Regions from separate parts of the Rothia sp. HMSC064F07 genome, predicted to be linked through region 2. Evidence: riboswitches for the same ligand, from Rfam matches in the RefSeq annotation. Region 2 holds a riboswitch; the other holds the start of a gene.
What was found. A riboswitch is a leader RNA that binds a small molecule or an ion and turns the genes downstream of it on or off. The one in region 2 is predicted to bind thiamine pyrophosphate.

Region 1 (5,758 bases), on a different contig from region 2:
TGCGTTCCCTGCTCGGCCGCGTTGACTTGGACACCCTGCTCGCACACCGCGAGGACCTGAACGAGGACCTGCGTTCCATCATCGGTTCCCGCACCGAGCCGTGGGGTATTCAGGTGGAGCTCGTCGAAATCAAGGACGTTGAGATTCCCGAGGCTATGCAGCGCGCCATGGCTCGCGAGGCTGAGGCTGAGCGTGAGCGCCGCGCAAAGATCATTTCGGCACGCGGTGAGCTGGAGGCTTCCAGCGAGCTGAAGGAAGCATCCGACATTCTGAGCCAGTCCCCCGCTTCCCTGCAGCTGCGTTACCTGCAGACCCTGCTGGAGCTGGGTGCCGACCAGAACTCGACCGTGGTCTTCCCGCTGCCCATGGACGTGATTGGTCCGCTCGTGGGTGCACTCAAGGGCGAGAGCAAGTAAGCTACTCTCCCCGAGCTAAAAACCGAATAGTATGCAGGCCCCGAGCAGACACCTGCTCGGGGCCTTCGCTTTAACAGGGGTTACCCGGCGGGGTGCTTATCCTCTCCGGTACCCTGCTGACTTATGCCGTAGCATGGAACCAGCGGCATTACTGCTACGCACAGACCCACCCACCGTGAGAGAAGGCGCATGCTACACCACCTCCGCGAGATGCTACACCGCATCCCAGCACCTCGACGCTACGGGCGCGTCATGGCTCTGCTCCTCGCCTCCCTGGGCGGCGCAGTGGACGTCTTCTCGCACATCCACTATGAAGCGCTCGTTGCCACGCAGACCGGTAACTTTATTCTGCTCATCGCCGATCTGCACCGTGACGCACCGCATGTGGTGCACCTGCGCTGGCTCTCCGTTATTCTTTTCAGCTTCGGGTATCTGGCAGGGCATTTCATTCATGATCTACTCGGTCAACGTGCCCGGATGAGACACTGGCGCATCGGCACACTCCTGCCGTTCCTTCTGGTCTGCTTCGCGGTACCCTTCATGGATAGAACTCTGAGCAATAGCTTTCAGGTGGGCGCGCTGGCGTTCACCGTCGGTCTGATGATTCACGCCCTCGCGGATACACGCATTGGCGAAAACCCCTTTTCGCTCTTCATGACCAGCGGCAACTGGCGCAAAATGCTCAGTGCCTGGTACACCGCCGGTTCGCTGTACCTCACGCGGAAAACCCCCGACGGAGACACAAAAAATGAGGCGAAGGCACAGCGCCGTACGGCTCTGCTCAAAGCCATTGATTACTCTCTCGTAGTCGCCTCTTTCATAGCTGGCGTGATTCTCATGGCGCTTGTCACCCGATGGTTTGGCGTATTTTCCATCTGGTTGGCGGCGCTGATCGCGGGCGCTGCGTTCTGCTTCGGCTACCAGGCGGAAAAGAAAGAGGTTCGTGAGAACCAGGGCGCATAAGATTCACCCAATCTGCGGCTATAGACGAGGGCAGAGCAGAAAACAGAACAGCAAAATATCCCGTGCAGATGAGAGTATCTGCACGGGATATTTCTATGCGGGATTTACACGCCACACGCTTTCAAACGAAGCCCCGAAAACTGGGAAGGAAGGCGTTTGGCCCGCCGCGGGGGTTGGATGAGGTGGTTGCGACGGGCCAAACTGGTCGGTTACACGCCGTAGAGGTGCGGGCGCGGCAGGTACATCAGCCAGTTGGGTGAGGGCCGGAATCCTGCCGCTAACGGTTTTCACCGACGCCTTAAGCATAACCGGCAAGGCACCCGAACCGGCGGCAGGTTGAGTGAAGCATCAATCACCCATCTCACGCCATGCCGGGGCGGTATTCAGCCCCAAAATCGGCACCTAAAGCACCGGCGTCCCAAACCCCGCGCGAGCCTCTAGCGCAGCGCCCGACGAACTACCGCAGTGCCCGGTGAGCCTGGTCGAAGAACTCACGCTCATACACGCACGCCGACAGGTACGCCCGCGCCGCGCGGACACGCTGAGCCGGTGAAGCCGCCTCAAACGCACGCTCCACCTCCGCGAGACTACGCTCCACCTCCGCGGCGAACTCTTCGCCACCGTACAGGCTCAACCACTCCGCGTACGGGTGGTCCGCGTGGTTCTGCGAGGAGAGCACAGCGCCCACCTCTTCGTACAGCCAGTAGCAGGGCAGAATCGCGGCAGCGCCGACCACATAATCCTCACCAGCTGCGGAGGCACGCAGGAAATTCGTGTACCCCATGGTGATGGGCGAAGGCCCACCCAGGCGTGCGCGGTTCGCCAACCAGCCCTCGTGCAGCTGCGATTCGGCGGCAATCGCCTCATGCGCGCCAGCCGCCCAGTGCACCTGCGCCTCAGCGGTGTCGGCACGCGCCGAAAGGGTCGCGAGCGCACGCGAATAGTCGCGCAGGTAGAGGGCGTCCTGGTCCAGGTAGAAGGAGAACAGGTCCTCGTCGAGGGTGCCGTCGCCGAGGGCACGCACGAAGGGCAAGTCCAGAATCTGGCGCCAGGTTTCGCCTCCCGCAGCCCAGAGCGCGGCGGTCCAGGGGCCGGCGGGCTTTACGACGGCTTCACCGGCGGATACGGGGCTGACCGGCAGCAGTCGCTCCGGGCTGGTGCCATCAAGAGCGTTGCCCTCAGAGTCGGTAGTGGCGAGCAGGTGATGCCACGGGTAGGCGGAGGCTGCAGCCTCCAGACGGCGGGCACGGGCGGCGTGATCCACCGGGCCGTGACCCTCACCGGAACCGACCTGCAAACCGGCACCTGCGGCAATGGACTCGTGGAGCCAGCGGGTGCTCCACTGCAGGGCGCGGTGGGTATCGTCGCTGGTCAGAGTGTTCTTCTCGCCCGCAGAAGATTCTGCGGCTTCGGTGTGCTGCAGCAGCTCCACGCCCAGGCGGGTTGCCAGCGAAGAGGATAGGGAGCATCCGGTGCCGTGCGTATTGCGGCTGTCCAGACGCGGGGTGCGCACGTGCGCGCAGGTGCCGTCCGGGAAGACCGCGGTGTTACCGGCGTCCTGACCGCACAGGTGGCCGCCCTTCACAATCACGGTGGTTCCGGTCGCCGCCGCAAGGTTCGCCGCCTGCTCGTGCGCCTCATCGAAAGTCTGGGCGGGCTCCTTCTGACAGAGCACGGCGAGCTCCGGAATGTTCGGGGTAATCACATTCACGAGCGGCACGAGGTCGCGCAACGCCTGCTCCGCTTCTGCCTGCAGCAGGCGGTCACCACTGGAAGCAATCATGACCGGGTCGAGCACGACCACGGGCACGGGATGCTCACTCAGCCAGGTACGAACCGTGCGGATCGTGTCTGCGTCGCCGAGCATGCCGATTTTCACGGCGTCAACCGTGACATCATCAAAAACGGCGGAAAGTTGCGCGGTCAAAAATTCCAGGGGCGGGGTGAATACTTCACGAACCCCGCATGTGTTCTGGGCAACCAGTGAGGTGGTCACGCACATGCCGTAACCGCCGGATGCGGCAATGGACTTGAGGTCCGCCTGAATACCCGCACCGCCGGAGGGGTCGGTTCCAGCAATGGAAAGAACCCTCGGCACTCGAGCTGCCTGAGGTATCTGAGCTGTCTGCGGTGCCCGGGATGCTCCGGGGGTGCTCGCGTCGGGTACATGGTTGGTGGTGGGTGCGCACGCGGGCGCGGTAGGCTGCTCTGCCATCATCGATAATCCCTTCGCTAGTTCGAACTAGAGCAGGTTCAATGGGTGATTCTCTCAGCCTTGAGTGTTCTTACGCTGTTTCGTGCGTCCACTGTGCCGTAGCTCTTCGCTGTGCCGTAGCCCTTCGTTGGGCGGTCAGTTGGGCGGGTTAGCGGGTCGCGGGCGTCTCAAGGCACCCCATATCGCTCTGCCAGGTTATCACAATGGTTCTTAGTAACTGAAAGTTTTACGGGTGACAAGTGAATCTCTCCGAAATTTTCGTTTGAGTCTTGCGTTACGGCAAGGGCTCCCCGCCGCCGATTTCAGCGCACCCTTGTGCGGAAACCACCCGTTAAACAAGTAGTGCCCGGCACCGCTTCACGCAGTGCCGGGCACTATCAGCTGGACATATCGCCGGGCATATCCTCCGGGCTTAGGTCAGAGCTTAGGTCAGGGCGAAAATCTCTGCCGGTGAGCCCTCCGCAATGATCCTGCCCTCGTGTAGCAGGACCGCACGGTCAGCCAGCGAGGCGATACGCGCATCGTGTGAAATAATCAGCACCGCACGGTTCGCCAGCACGGCCCTCAGGGACTCGGTTGCGTCCGCGAGCTCCAGCTGGGTGGTGGATTCGTCCAGAATCACGGCGTGCGGGTCAGCAAGCACAATACGTGCCAGTGCTAGCTGCTGAATCTGGTCACGAGTCAGAGGCGAATCCGCGCCGCTGACGATGGTGTCCATGCCCTGCGGCAGGTCGCGCCACCAGCGGGCACCGATAGCGTCCAGTGCCTCGCCCATCTGCTCGACGGTTGCATCCGGTACGACCACCGTAAAGTTATCGGCGAGAGTACCGAAGAAGACGTGTGCTTCCTGGGTGCAGACCAGCAGGCGCGGGCGGCCATCGGCGGCGGCATCGGTCGGGAAGTCGCCGTGACCGACCGGGTGCCCCATCACGTTAATGGTGCCGTCCAGGGCGGTCAGCGAACCACCAATCAGACGAGCCAGGGTGGTCTTACCCGAACCGGAACGGCCCACCAGGGCGAGCGCCTCACCGCGGCGAATCTTCAGGTTGATGTCTTCCAGAACGAGGGCATCGGGCGAGTAGCCGTAAGAGACGTGGGAGCAGTCAATGGCGTACTCCGGGTTCTTCACGGCTTCATCAGAAACGGCAGCGAACGCTTCGGCGCGGTGCTGTGCACGCTCCTCACGCTGCTTCTTCGCCAAGGAGACCACGCCGAACACGCGGCCCATGTTCACAAGCATGATGCGCAGGTTACTGACGTGATTGTTCAGCATATCAGCGAGGGTTCGCAGGCTAAAAACCATGACCGAGGCGGTCGCCACGGCGCCCCAGCTTGCCCAGCCGAGAGCCACGCAGGCGGCACCCCAGAGCATACACAGAACCGTGGGGATCCAGGCGTTGATGGCGTCCACGGTGAAGTACAGCTGGCGGATGCGCACCATGCCCAGCTGCGCGGCGAACTGGCGCTTGTTCTCACCGGCGAAGGCGTCTTCGCGGGCGGTGTGAACACCCAGCTCACGAATCGTGGAGGTGCCGCGAATGTTCTCGGTCAGCACACTGTTGAGGTCGCTCACGCGCTCCTGGGTGGTCTGGTTGCGTGCCGCCATGAGCGGTAGCATCTTCGACATGATGAGGGCAAGACCAGCAATCATGGGCAGCATAATCAGACCCATTGCGGGGCTCACAAACGCCAGAGAGATCGTGGAAACCAGGAAGTACAGGACCACGTAGATTGCACCGAGAAGGTCTGTGCTGACAGCGTTTGCGGCCGAGGACAGGTCGTCGGTCACGCGGGTGAGCAGGTCGCCGCTGCCGGCTTCTTCCACGGTGCGTGCATCCAGGTCGAGGGTGCCGTCGAGGGTGTCCTGGTTGGCGTCACGGGTGACGAGCGCACCCAATCGGGCCGCACTGTACGAGGAGACCATGAGGGTTATCGCCTGCACGATGAACGCCGCCAGGATAATCAGAATCGGCTGCCACGGGTAGCTGGAGAACTTGCCCGTCACCACGTCGTCCACGGTGGCACCAATCTGCAGAGGCACCACCGCACCCATGAGGGTGCTGACCATGTAGATGACGAAGGTGTAGAGGGCTCGCCCCTTATGCGCTGCGAGGTAGTTCCACATGCGGCGTGCCACGTAGGCGGGGGTTTCGATGGGGAGCTG
Region 2 (5,758 bases):
CAGCCGCAGGAGGATTTGACGCGCCTGGTTGAGGTGGCTCCTGATGAGCCGTTTATTTTGCATCCGGGTGAGTTTGTGTTGGGTTCTACGTATGAGAAGGTGACGTTGCCTGATGATGTGGCTGCCCGTCTGGAGGGTAAGTCGTCGTTGGGTCGTTTGGGTCTTCTGACTCACTCTACGGCTGGTTTTATTGATCCTGGTTTTTCTGGGCATGTGACGCTTGAGTTGTCGAATATGGCGACTTTGCCGATTATGTTGTGGCCGGGTTCTAAGGTTGGTCAGTTGTGTTTCTTCCGTTTGAGTAGCCCGACTGAGCATCCGTATGGTTCTGGTGCGTATGGTAACCGTTACCAGGGTCAGCGTGGCCCGACTGCTTCGCGTAGTTATTTGAATTTTCATCAGACGATGATTCCTGCGGATGGTTCTGCGGAGTCTTAGTCTTTCCCGCTTTGGGGTGCGGGCGTGCAGGCTGTGTGTTTGTGCGCCCGCGTTGGGCGGTTTTTCGCCTGTTTGTGCTCGTGCGTTCACTCGCGTGCGGGTTTTTATCTCTCACTCTCTAAGGATTTTTTGATGAATCTGAAGCCTGTTGTTCTGCGTGTTGCTGGCGCGGAAGTTTCTGTGTATCTGATTGATATGTCGGACTCTTTTGTGGAGCGTTTTAAGAAGGCGTGGGAGCCTCTTGCTCCGGAGTTTTTTGATACTCCTGATGAGGCGTATGCTTCGTTGTCTCGTTTTGATCAGGTGATGCTGGTTCATGCGCCGACTGATGAGTCGGTGATGGATTTGGCGAATCCGTTGATGGGTTCGTTTGATAAGGTTTCGACGCTGCGTGTGGCTGATGATGATTCGGGTATGCAGGATCTGACGAGCCGTATTACGTTGGCGATGATTGAGCAGCTGGTTGGTCGCGGTGTGATGCTGCATGCGGCTGTTATTGGTGACCCTGAGTCGAAGCGCGCTGTGGCGCTGGTGGGTGTTTCTGGTAGCGGTAAGACGACTGCGTCGCGTTTCTTGGGTTCGAAGTTTGCGTACTTGACTGATGAGACTGCGATTATTTCGGATGAGGGTGTTGTGTCGCCGTATCCGAAGCCGCTGTCTGTGATTGTTGACCCGAATGCGCCGAAGGATCAGCAGAACCCGGTGGATCTGGGTCTGAATGTGGTTGATCGTGATGACCTCAGCTATGAGCTGTCGCGTATTGTGTTCATTTCTCGTGATGAGTCGGCTTCTGAGCCGTATTTTGAGCGTGTTCCGCTGCATGAGGCTCTGGTGTTCTTGAGTGAGCAGAGTTCGGGTCTGGCGCGTCACCCTGAGGGCGTTGTGTCGCTGGCTAAGCTGGTGGAGCGTTGCGGTGGCGTGTGGCGCCTGGTGTACTCGGAGATTGAGGACACTCTGCCGCTGGTTCAGGACCTGCTGAATGGTGGTGAGCTGCCGAATGCTGATGAGGTTGAGAGCCTGGAGAAGTACACGGTTGAGGATCACCTGCCGGGTGTGTTCTTGAACGGTACGATTGCGGTGTCTCGTATGCCGGGTACTTCGGGTGTGCGTGTGGGTGAGGACGGCCCGTTCTTGCTGCTGTGCGACACTGAGCTGAATGAGCTGTCTGATTTTGCGGCTGAGTGCTGGCTGCAGGCTGAGGGCGACATTTCGTATGATGACCTGTTTGCGCGTCTGGCTGAGATCTTTGAGGGTCTGCCTGCGGAGGCGTATGACGAGAACCTGAGCGCCCTGGCGGCTGGTTCGATGCTGTGGGTTCGTGTGATTGATGATCCGCTGATTGATGACGCAACCTGGGCACAGATGACCAGCGATGAGGTTCTGGATGAGGAGGAGCATCAGAATGCGCTGGATTCCTCTGAGGACGCTGTCTCTGATGATGAGGATGACGTGGTGGAGGACTAGCCACCGGGTCTCTCTGACGTGGCTTACTGACACGGCTCTCTGGCGCGGCTTACTGAGCTCCGCTTGATAGGCACTGCTCGATAGGCGCTGCTTAAGCACGAGGGAGGGGCGGGTAGAAGATCATTCTTCTACCCGCCCCTCCCTGTGTGCTTGCGAGGTTGTGTATGCGGGGTTTGCAGGATGCTTAGCCCCGCGACGCCTTACTGGGCAGCCTTACTGGGCGGCCTTGTCGCGGCGCTTCTGTTCACGCTTCTGCTCGCGGCGAGCCGCACGCATACGCAGCGGACCGGGCGCCTTCACCGGCAGCAGCAGGAGCAGACCCGCCACCACAACGATCAGAATACCGAGCACACCCCAAATCTGCGCGCCCATGATGCTCACGCACAGACCGAACAGCATCGGTGCCAGGAAGCTGGTGGCACGACCCGTGGTCGAGTACAGGCCGAACAGCTCACCCTCAGTACCGGGATCCGCCAGACGCGCCAGGAAGGTGCGGGACGCCGACTGTGCCGGGCCCACGAACAGGCACAACAGCAGGGCGCATACCCAGAACACGCCCGGTTCGGGGAAGAACATCAGCGGGGTAGCCGCCAAGATAATGCCGACCAGCGAGATAACAATAATCGCCTTCGGGCCCAGGTAGTCATCCAGGTAGCCGCCCAGGATCGCGCCAGCCGCCGCGACAGCGCTACCGGCAATACCGAACAGGATCACCTCGGAAGTGCTGAAACCGAACGTGCCCGCCGCAAGAATACCGCCGAACGTAAAAATACCGGACAGACCATCACGGAACACCGCCGAAGCAATCAGGAACCACAGGGTCTGCGGGGACGTCATCTTCAGCCGCTTAATGGTGCGCCACAGCGCCTTGTAGGAGGCGAGCAGACCGCCCTGACGAGCCGGGGAGAGACGCTCCATACCGAGCTCCAGGAAACGCAGTTCGCGGGTGGGCAGCACCTCCGGCAGGAAGCGCTCGCGGGTGCGCATACGCACCAGCAGCGGCAGGCAGAAGATCAAACACCAGGCGGCGGCAAACAGTGCGACCGCACGGATATTCAGGGCGTTATCGGTGGTCAGGCCGAGTACTTCGGGGGTAAGCACAAAACCCCACAGCACCACAGCCAGCGCCAGGATGCCGCCAATGTAGCCGGCGGCCCATCCTGCGCCCGAAATCTTACCGATATTCTCCGGGTGGGAGATGCGCGGCAGTACGGCGTTATAGTTCACGTACGCGAACTCGCTGAACACGCTTGCCGCAGAAATCAGGGTGACACCCAGCCACAGGTACTGCGGGGTGGGGCCCACGAAGAAGCACGCCGCCATCGAACCGACTAGTAGCATGGTGTTCACACCGAGCCAGAAGATACCCTTGCCGGACTTGTCGTTACGCTGGCCGGTCACCGGCGCTAGAATCGCAATGAGGAAACCGGCAACGGTCAGACCCAGTGATAGCGCTGAAGAGGTCTCTTCGGGCGTACCGAAATAGCTGCTGGTCAGATAGACGGTGAAGATGAAGGTCGTCATAATCGAGTCGAAGCTCGACGAGCCAACATCCCACATGACCCAGGACGCGACCGAACGGCGGCTGTTCGCGTGGTCAACGACCCTACGCTGAGCCTTCGTTTTACGGCGGGGAGAAGAAATAGTCATAGTTGTGCTTTCGGATGCCGAGGTGGCGCTTCAGCGTAGCGGCGGCATGAAACCGGCTGAAGTAGAGCGGGCGTGCTGAAGAAGGAACACCAGGCGGTACGTACCGAGTGGAGATACGTACCGCCTAGCTCATGAACATTCGCGCGGAAGGCGCAAAGTCTTAGTTGAAGAAACGACGCTGCAGGCGAGCAATACCGAAGCTCACCACAGCACCCACGACGGAGGTCAGAACGGTCCAGAGGATGACCTGACGCAGGGTGTCTTCAGACTCGTGGGAAATGGCGGGAGGCTGGTTACCGGTAGCCTTGGTCCAGGCTGCGCCCAGGCCCTTACCAACCAGGGCAGCAGCGCCCATGTTGATACCCGCAATAGCAAGCTTAGCGACGGGGTTCATGTGTATCTCCTTAGCTGTATACGATGCGGCGTCCTGCCCGTGAACCCCTTCGGGGTTGGGTAAGAAAAGAGCGCCACTCCCTAGCGTATAGGGTTTAAGGCGTTCGTGCCGCCTTGGAGCCTCTCCGTCCCAAAATTGTACACCGTGCAATTCTGTAATGTGGGCAGAAGAACGAAACAAAAAGCGGCAAATTGGCACGAACAGCCAGACAAGCCTACAATCGAACCTGGGTTCCCACCCGCACCACAACGGTACGGACAAGGAACCCCAAACGACAGGGGAGCGCCACCGAGGCGCTGAGAGTGCTAAGCAGACCCTCGAACCTGATCCGGTTAGTACCGGCGTAGGGAGTCGAATTTCTTCTCAATGCCCTCGTCCAATCAGAGGGCGAGGACATTCCCCTTCCAACGACGGAAGGACCACCAATGTCACAGAACGCAACCCCCGCCTCCCAGGCATCTACCCAGGCAGAAGCGAAGAAGCCGAACCTGCGCTGGCGAGTCAACGAAATCGTCATCGCTGCAGTTATCGCAGTAGCCTGCGCCGTCATCTTCTGGATCTGGGACATCGCAGTCGGCCCCGCCGCCAAAACCGCACTCGTAGCAGCACCCGAATTCCGCCCCATCGTCGCCGGCGCGTGGCTACTCGGCGGCACCCTCGGCGGCCTGCTCATCCGCAAGCCCGGTGCGGCACTCTTCGGCGAAATCGTCGCAGCATTCATTTCCGTACTCTTCACCGGCGGCGCATGGAGCGGCGAAATCCTGATTGCAGGCTTCTTCCAGGGCGTCGGCGCTGAAATCGCCTTCGCAATCTTCCGCTACCGCCGCTGGAACGCAACTATCGCCATCTTCGCCGGTGCGCTCAGCGGCCTGTTCATGGGCGTTAACGAAATCTTCATCTACTACCCCGACATGGAACCGCTCAAGGCAATCATCTACGTAGCGTGCGCCGTCATCTCCGGCGCCGTCATCGCAGGCTTCCTCGCATGGATTCTCGTGCAGAACCTCGCCAAGACCGGTGTGCTCTCCTCGCTGGCATCCGGCAAGACCCGCCGCTAACCACCAGCAACTAGCCACCAACTAGTCACTCACAACGAGTCACCACTCGGCACACAACAGCAGCCACACAAAAGGCTAAGGAACCATCATGGAAGCAACACCGCGCGGGGCGCGCATCGAGCTCAACAACTTCAGCTGGCACCACCCCGGACGCCCAGAACCCGTCATCAGCGGACTCAACCTCACCATCAACCCCGGTGAAAAAGTCCTGCTGTTGGGCACCTCCGGCGCCGGCAAATCGACGCTCCTGCACGCCATCGCCGGTGTGCTCCACGATGACGACGGCGAATCCGCCGGCGGCACCATCACCATCAACGGGCAAGCACCCGCCGAAGCACGCGGCACCGCAGGCATGATGCAGCAGGACCCCGAATCCTCCATCGTCATGGCAACCGTCGGCAACGACGTAGCGTTCGGCCCCGAAAACCTGCGCGTACCCCGCGAAGAAATTTGGGACCGCGTCACCGAAGCCCTCACCGCCGTAGGACTCAACCACCTTGCCCTCGATCACCCCAGTAGCGCACTATCCGGCGGTCAGAAGCAGCGCCTCGGCCTGGCGGGCATCCTCTCGATGCACCCCGGCGCCATGATCCTCGACGAACCCACCGCCAACCTCGATCCCTCAGGCGTGCAGGAAGTACGCGACAGCATCCTCACCGCCGCGGAAGCGACCGGCGCGACCCTGCTCGTCGTGGAGCACCGCGTGAGCATCTGGGCGCCGCACATGGACCGCATTATCGTGCTCGGCGAAGGC

Region 1: linked by a shared signal. The riboswitch ahead of HMPREF2712_RS07580 (bifunctional hydroxymethylpyrimidine kinase/phosphomethylpyrimidine kinase) and the one ahead of HMPREF2712_RS02020 (ECF transporter S component) in region 2 are both predicted to bind thiamine pyrophosphate.

Annotation. Positions count from the first base shown of each region.
Region 1 covers NZ_KV831926.1:1,288,935-1,294,692, forward strand. Annotated here, with positions in the region: gene HMPREF2712_RS07570 (slipin family protein) at 1-416, shown strand, start outside; gene HMPREF2712_RS07575 (YoaK family protein) at 669-1,379, shown strand; gene HMPREF2712_RS07580 (bifunctional hydroxymethylpyrimidine kinase/phosphomethylpyrimidine kinase) at 1,837-3,597, opposite strand; TPP riboswitch at 3,586-3,784, opposite strand; gene HMPREF2712_RS07585 (ABC transporter ATP-binding protein) at 4,019-5,758, opposite strand, start outside.
Region 2 covers NZ_KV831924.1:23,984-29,741, forward strand. Annotated here, with positions in the region: gene dcd (dCTP deaminase) at 1-438, shown strand, start outside; gene HMPREF2712_RS02005 (septin family protein) at 571-1,902, shown strand; gene HMPREF2712_RS02010 (MFS transporter) at 2,116-3,552, opposite strand; gene HMPREF2712_RS02015 (DUF4235 domain-containing protein) at 3,713-3,946, opposite strand; TPP riboswitch at 4,213-4,313, shown strand; gene HMPREF2712_RS02020 (ECF transporter S component) at 4,372-5,004, shown strand; gene HMPREF2712_RS02025 (ABC transporter ATP-binding protein) at 5,093-5,758, shown strand, end outside.